Regions from separate parts of the Pseudoalteromonas sp. Ld20 genome, predicted to be linked through region 2. Evidence: riboswitches for the same ligand, from Rfam matches in the RefSeq annotation. Region 2 holds a riboswitch; the other holds the start of a gene.
What was found. A riboswitch is a leader RNA that binds a small molecule or an ion and turns the genes downstream of it on or off. The one in region 2 is predicted to bind lysine.
Positions count from the first base shown of each region.

Region 1: it holds a riboswitch for lysine, as region 2 does, so the genes downstream of both, lysC (lysine-sensitive aspartokinase 3) here and dapA (4-hydroxy-tetrahydrodipicolinate synthase) in region 2, are expected to answer to the same signal.

Region 1 covers NZ_JBISHB010000041.1:45,708-49,127, forward strand. The annotation lists gene ACJJVX_RS15870 (4'-phosphopantetheinyl transferase family protein) at 1-636, shown strand, start outside; gene lysC (lysine-sensitive aspartokinase 3) at 613-2,016, opposite strand; lysine riboswitch at 2,094-2,266, opposite strand; gene nhaD (sodium:proton antiporter NhaD) at 2,382-3,420, opposite strand, start outside.
Region 2 covers NZ_JBISHB010000030.1:40,189-43,608, reverse strand. The annotation lists gene ACJJVX_RS05890 (protein adenylyltransferase SelO) at 1-374, opposite strand, end outside; gene ACJJVX_RS05885 (DNA-3-methyladenine glycosylase I) at 383-1,084, opposite strand; lysine riboswitch at 1,265-1,458, shown strand; gene dapA (4-hydroxy-tetrahydrodipicolinate synthase) at 1,596-2,480, shown strand; gene ACJJVX_RS05875 (2,3,4,5-tetrahydropyridine-2,6-dicarboxylate N-succinyltransferase) at 2,496-3,236, shown strand; gene ACJJVX_RS05870 (PLP-dependent decarboxylase) at 3,236-3,420, shown strand, end outside.

The sequences.
Region 1 (3,420 bases), on a different contig from region 2:
TTCGATTTAAATACGCTATTGAGCCCTTTTGAACTCGCGGTGATCACTCGTCGTAAAAGTAACAAAGCCAAGCAAGAATATTTAGCCACTCGACTGCTGCTTAAGTATTTAGTAAAGCAAAGCTCCCCAGAGTTTGCCAAGTTACCAGCTCATCATATTAGCTCTGAATTTGACGAGCCTAGCAGTAAATTACTCATACATATAACGGGCAGTAACACCGTGTTTAGCAGTTGCCTGTCGCACTCAAACTGTTTTGTCGGTGCCGCGCTGAATATTGAGCGAATTGAGTTTGGTTTTGATATTGAAAAAATAAGCACAAAGCGCCCATTTGAAAAGCTCGCAAAGCATTTTTACCACCCTGATGAAGTAAATTTAATAACGCAAAATCAACAACAAGGCGCTGAGCGATTTTTTAGAATATGGACCTTAAAAGAAGCACTCGCTAAAGCCACTTGCCAGCCGATTGCTAAATTACTGAGTCCCAATGTGTTTGATCAATTAACGCAGGCTCATTTGCGCGCTGTAAGCTGCCAATATAATGAGTTTGATGTGAGTGTAGTGAGTAATCAGAGCACTGACTGGCAGTGCTCTGTGGTAAATACTATCGACCAATTACGCGGCGTTTTGAACTTCTAATAAGCGGCTATGAATAGCTTGTACAACGCGATCCGATTCAGCTTGTTCGACCAAAAAGCATAAGTTGTGCTTACTAGCACCATGGCAGATTAAGCGAATATTAAAATCACTTAATACGTTCATTAAATTCATTTCGTGCTGACGTAATTGAATTTGTGAGCCAATCAGCGCCACTAGCGTTAAATTGTTCTCTACCGAGACATGGCAAAACTCTGCTAATTTATCTAAACAGTCTTGATCAAGCTCAGGACGCGATGCATTTGGCGCGTTATCCAATGTAATAGCCACGCTTATTTCTGACGTGGTAACTAAATCAACCGAGATATTAAACTCGCTTAAAATCGTAAACACGCGCGCTAAAAAGCCGCTGGCTAATAGCATTTCAGGGCTCTTAAGCGTAAGCAATAACTGGTTTTTACGCTGTGTAACTGCACGAATACCTGGCAATTGTGATTTTTCACGTTCAATCCACGTACCACCACGCTCTGGTTCACGGCTCGAACCTACAAAGACGTTAATGTGACTACGGCTTGCTGGTAAAATAGTCGCAGGGTGTAGCACTTTAGCGCCAAAAGTGGCCATTTCTGCTGCTTCATCAAAGCTTAAGCGCGCAATCGGTGTTGCTTTGGCACATAAACGTGGATCAGTACTAAATATGCCCACTACGTCTGTCCAAATATGCACGCTTTTGGCGTTAATTGCCTCGGCTAATAATGCTGCGCTGTAATCTGAACCGCCACGACCAAGAGTGGTCGTTTGGCCATGCGCATCACTGCCTATAAAACCTTGTGTGACAATAACGTGCTCAGCTAATAGCGGGATCAAATGCTCTTTCGCAGCCGCAGCGGTGGCCGCTACATCTGGTGTAGCCTTTGAAAACTGGCTGTCTGTTTTTAATACTTGGCGCACATCAAAACGAATTGCGTTTAAACCATTCAAACGCAGCACCTGAGTAAATAAATACGACGATAAGCGCTCACCAAAACTCAGGAGTTCATCTTGTTGTTGTTTTGATTTAACGCCTTCACTGGCTAAAGCTTGAAACGCTTTAATAGTTTCGTCAAAGCCATGGGCTAAGTCCGCATCAAGCGATAGCTCATTTAAAATAGCCTCTTGAATGGCTAACACGCCGGTGATGTTTTCTGCGCGTTCATCCATTGAGATATCTTTTTTACACAATGCAACAAGGTGATTAGTGACACCTGCACTGGCACTTACAGCCACTACGCGTACATTGTTATCGGCTACAATAATTTCACTGCAACGACTCATAGCGTCAAAGTTGGCCACACTGGTGCCGCCAAATTTTGCTACTACGTGATCTGTTTTTTGGTTTTGTGCTGACTGTTGCGCGTTATTAGCAGCTAATTGGGTATTCATGTCGTCTCCTTTTGTGGCATTCAAACCACGGTAATACAAGAAGAACTTGGCAAGGGGGTGCTCGATAAGAAAAGTCCACTGCCAGAAGCTCTCCACCTAATTTGGTGACAGTTTTGAGGATTCAGCCCCATAAACCGAAAAACCACTGTGACGTGCAGTTGTTTTCCTCGGCGAATATTTCCCTCCTTAATGGTCGTTGGCAGTCGTCGCCTCACATTAAGTACCTAAATACCGCACCTCTTCTGAATGTTAGATTAATTGCATTTTATAATTGCCAATTAAAATAACAAAGCCCACATAAAGTGGGCTTTGAAAGTTATCGTTTAGACGTCTAGCTGTCAAGTTGTTTTAATTAATAAAGGTCATTAAATAAAACTACCTGCTAGATATGAGCCCATATAACCGATTGTATACGCTATTAATAAATACAACGACATACGTAAATAACTTAAAAATGTGAGTGCTTTTACTTTACTCATCGCAATAATACCTGCCGCAGAGCCAATAATAAGCATTGAGCCGCCTACACCAGTTGCATACGTGAACGACAACCATTGTTGCGGACTCATGACTATTTCAGCTTTAAGCAGCGCAGCAGTCAGCGGGACGTTATCTACCGCAGCAGAGAGTATACCCATTAAGTAGTTTGCATACTCTGGTGCCATTAACTCATACAAATTCGTAAACTTGCTTAGCATACCCACTTCTTTTAGCGCACCAACAAGCAGTAGTACACCCACAAAAAACAGCAGCGTGTCGTATTCAATTTCACGAATGTAGTCGATGATTTTTTTGTTGACGTCTTTTTTGCGCATTAAAAATTGCGCCGTCAAAAACATTAACGATAAACCAAACAAGAACGTTAACAATGGAGGTACGTGATACATCACACTAAGTGTCAGCGTTGCAATAATCGTCGATAAGAAAATAACGGCAATGGTTATATCCGTTTTTTCAATTCGGCGATCTTCTTGCTTAGTAAACTGCACCGCACCGTTTAACCCAAATGACAGCATAACGGCCAATAAAGCAACACTAAATAATGCAGGGGCAATTAACAGTAGTAAATTTCCAATACTGACTTTACCATCAAGGAAAATCATCAAGGTTGTTACGTCACCAGTAATTAACGACACACCACCAGAGTTAACACTGAAGATGATTAACGTTGCGTACTTAATCAGTTTTTTCGGGTCCAGTTTTAACGACATAACAACGGCCAATGAAATTAGCGTCGCGGTAATGTTGTCTGAAATCGACGAGAATAAAAATGAAAAGCCACCAATCAAGAACATTAACTTTCGCTCGCTAATCGAGCTTGGCATGATCTTGTGCACAATATTTTGGATAAAACCTTTAGAGTTTAAATAGGCAACAAAGGTCATTGCAGCCATTAAAAACAAC
Region 2 (3,420 bases):
ATCGCAGGGCCAATAGCACAGCGCCCATCACCACCACGAGAGAATGGCGTAGCACCGGACCCTTTTAACTGAATATCCCACAGCTGTTGATGTTGATCAGATACGGCACCCAATAAATGCGCGCGGCCGTCTCCTAAGCGTGGTGAAAAATGCCCAAATTGATGCCCTGAATACCCCAACGCAACGGCCGCAACAGTGCTGTTACTGGTATTTCCGCTAAAGATGGATGCGCGCTCTGACGGACTCACTTGAATATCGAGCTGTTTAGCTACCGCCTCATTCCAAAGTAATAAAGTTGGTGCAACAACAGGGCTAGGTAAATCAGGGACTGCAAAATCTTCTGCAATGTGAGTATAGCGACTAACAAGTTTCATTGGATTCCTTAGGCTTCGGTTGTTTGTATGCCAACGCGGTTATCACCCACGCTGTATGCCACTAATAAACTCAGCACTTGGAGGCTTAAGCCACTTTGCTGCTGTAATTCATTAAAAAAGTGCTGTGCGCTATTTAGTGATTTTTTAGTTTGCAAACCACCATCAATAATTTTATGCCCACGAAGATAAGCCTCAACATCACGCGACAACAAAAAGGTATCTTTGCCTAATGCGCGCAGTGTGTACGGGCCTGTGTTACCCCCTAAACGTGCACCGTGCTTTTTAAAATACGCCCACAAACCAATTATATCGTCACTTGGCCAATCAGCCACAAACTGACTAAAACTGCCATGCTGCTGAGCAACGTCGTGAATCATATATGCATTTTCTGGAATAGTTTGTACTTTTTTAAAGTTGCGAATAATACGTTCGTCAGTTGCTTTTTGCTCTAGCATATCAGGTGGCATCATCAGTAATTTTTCTACATTAAAGTCCCAAAAAACCTCTCTAAAGCCTGTCCATTTACTATTAATAACCGACCAATAAAAGCCGCTTTGAAATACCTTACGGGTAAACTCTTCAAGCCATGCATCATCAGGCAAGCATTTTAGTTGCTTATTAGAAAGCGGCGCGTAAAGCAATTGCTCAAGCATCGCTTCACTGCCTTTACGCTGCGCTGCTCGCTGATAAATTTCCTGAAATTTTTCCATTACTGAATACCCTTAAACCGACTTTGTTTGCTAGTGTACGAAAAAAAACATTAATACGTAACCACCCTCTCGAAGCGATCGTTCAAAAGCCAACTTGACACCTAGACGGCTAAAATGCTTTAATCACTGCCATTACCCCTATTTAAGGTGTAAGTTTTTTATTTAATGAAACTTACACTGTGGGCTAGAAGAGGTGCGTTATTCAGGTAACGTATGTGAGGAGCACACACTCCAATGATCATACGTGAGGGGAATTAACGCCGAGAAGTAACATTTTTTGTGAAGGGTTACTTCGGGCGACTGGGTTGAATCCCAGCGACTGTCACCAATAACAGCGCTGCTGTTAAATTTTTTGGTGGAGAGCTTCTGGTCTTAGCATGATAAGGCCATTGCGCCCTATTATATTAAGCCCATTCGCTCTTCGGATTATATTAGTTCGAATGACTACGATGCGGCGCACTTTCACGTACCCCACAGCATACTCATCGAACACTCTATAAGTTCGTTGTAGATGAAAAACAATTTTGATTTAAACAACTATCCTTTATGGACAGCACTTGTAACGCCTTTTACTGACGCTGGCGAAGTCGACTATGCGATTCTTGATCAATTAGTTGCGCAACAGCAAGCAGCAAATAACGGCATTTTACTGCTTGGCAGCACAGGCGAAGGCCTTGCCTTAACGCTTAAAGAGCAACAAGCCATTGTTGAACATGTATGCCAATTAAATCCGACCGTACCGCTTATGGTTGCTGTTGGCGGTATGAACCTCAAACAACAAATTGCTTGGGTTGAATACTGCAATAAACTGCCTATTCACGGCTACTTACTTGGCTCTCCTCTTTACGCAAAGCCAGGCGTGATTGGTCAAACCCACTGGTTTGAAAACCTACTCGATGCCAGTGTTCATCCATGCATGCTTTATAACGTCCCAGGGCGCAGCGCTGTTGATATTCCACCTGCCGTAATTAGCAATTTAAAAAATCATAAAAATTTATGGGCGCTAAAAGAAGCCAGTGGCGACATCGCCAAGTTTGAAGGTTTTAGAAATGCCGCACCACAGTTAGCTATTTTTAGTGGTGATGACGCACTTATGCCTTACTTTGCCCAAGCGGGTGCAAAAGGTTTAGTGTCTGTTGCAGCCAATGCGTGGCCGACACAAACCCATGAATTTGTAAAACGTAGCCTTAGCGGCCAACACCCCAATTTATTTGCCGATTGGTCACAAGCGATTCAAAGCTTGTTCGCCGTGGCAAATCCTATTCCCGTTAAAGTATTGATGCATTTACAAGGGCGTATTACTAGCCCGTATTTGCGCCCACCTTTAACGCACCTTGAGTTAACGCAAACTGATTGTATCAGTAATGCAAATAACACCATTTTATCTTGGCATTAAATACAGGTTTTTATAATGAGCTGGTTAGAACTATTAAATAATTTAGAATCGGGCGCAGTACGCGCAGCAACACAAGACGATAACGGCCAATGGCATGCAAACGTTGAAGTAAAAAAAGGTATTTTAGAAGCGTTTAAAAACGGCACTAATACTGAATTCGCTGGTGGTTTTGTAGATAAACATAACCTAGCACCACAAGAATTCACTGCTGAAAATGGTGTGCGTATGGTACCAGGTGGCTCAAGTGTTCGCCGCGGTGCACATGTTGCTAAAGGCACGATTATCATGCCACCAGCGTATGTAAACATTGGTGCATTTATTGACGAAGGCACTATGGTTGATAGCCACGCCTTGGTTGGTTCGTGCGCGCAAGTAGGTAAAAATGTACATTTAAGCGCTGCAGTACAATTAGGCGGCGTACTTGAGCCAATTGGCGCAAGCCCTGTAGTCGTTGAAGACGACGCATTTATTGGCGCAGGTTGTGTGATTGTTGAAGGCGTAGTCGTTAAAAAAGGCGCAGTACTTGCCCCTGGCGTACGTTTATCAGCCACTATCCCTGTATATGACTGCGTAAATGAGCGTCAGCTTGATAAAGGCGAACCTATTCCAGAATACGCGATTGTTATACCAGGTTCTCGTCCGGCATCAAACGCATGGGCACGCGAGCAAGGTTTAAGCATGTCATGCGCGTTAATCGTAAAATACCGCGACGAACAAAGCGATGCGTCATTACTTCTTGAAGAGGTTTTACGTTAATGACCTTTTTGAGCACGCCAGTTAAAACCGCCATTGATGAGTTATCAAGCCAGCTTGATACGCCATTTTTTGTGTATGACCTTGATACCCTAAACGCACACTTAGCGCGTTTAGTAACGCAAACACAGGTAAAGCTTTGGTATGCCGTTAAAGCTAATCCCCTATCTAAAGTGATTCAAAGCTT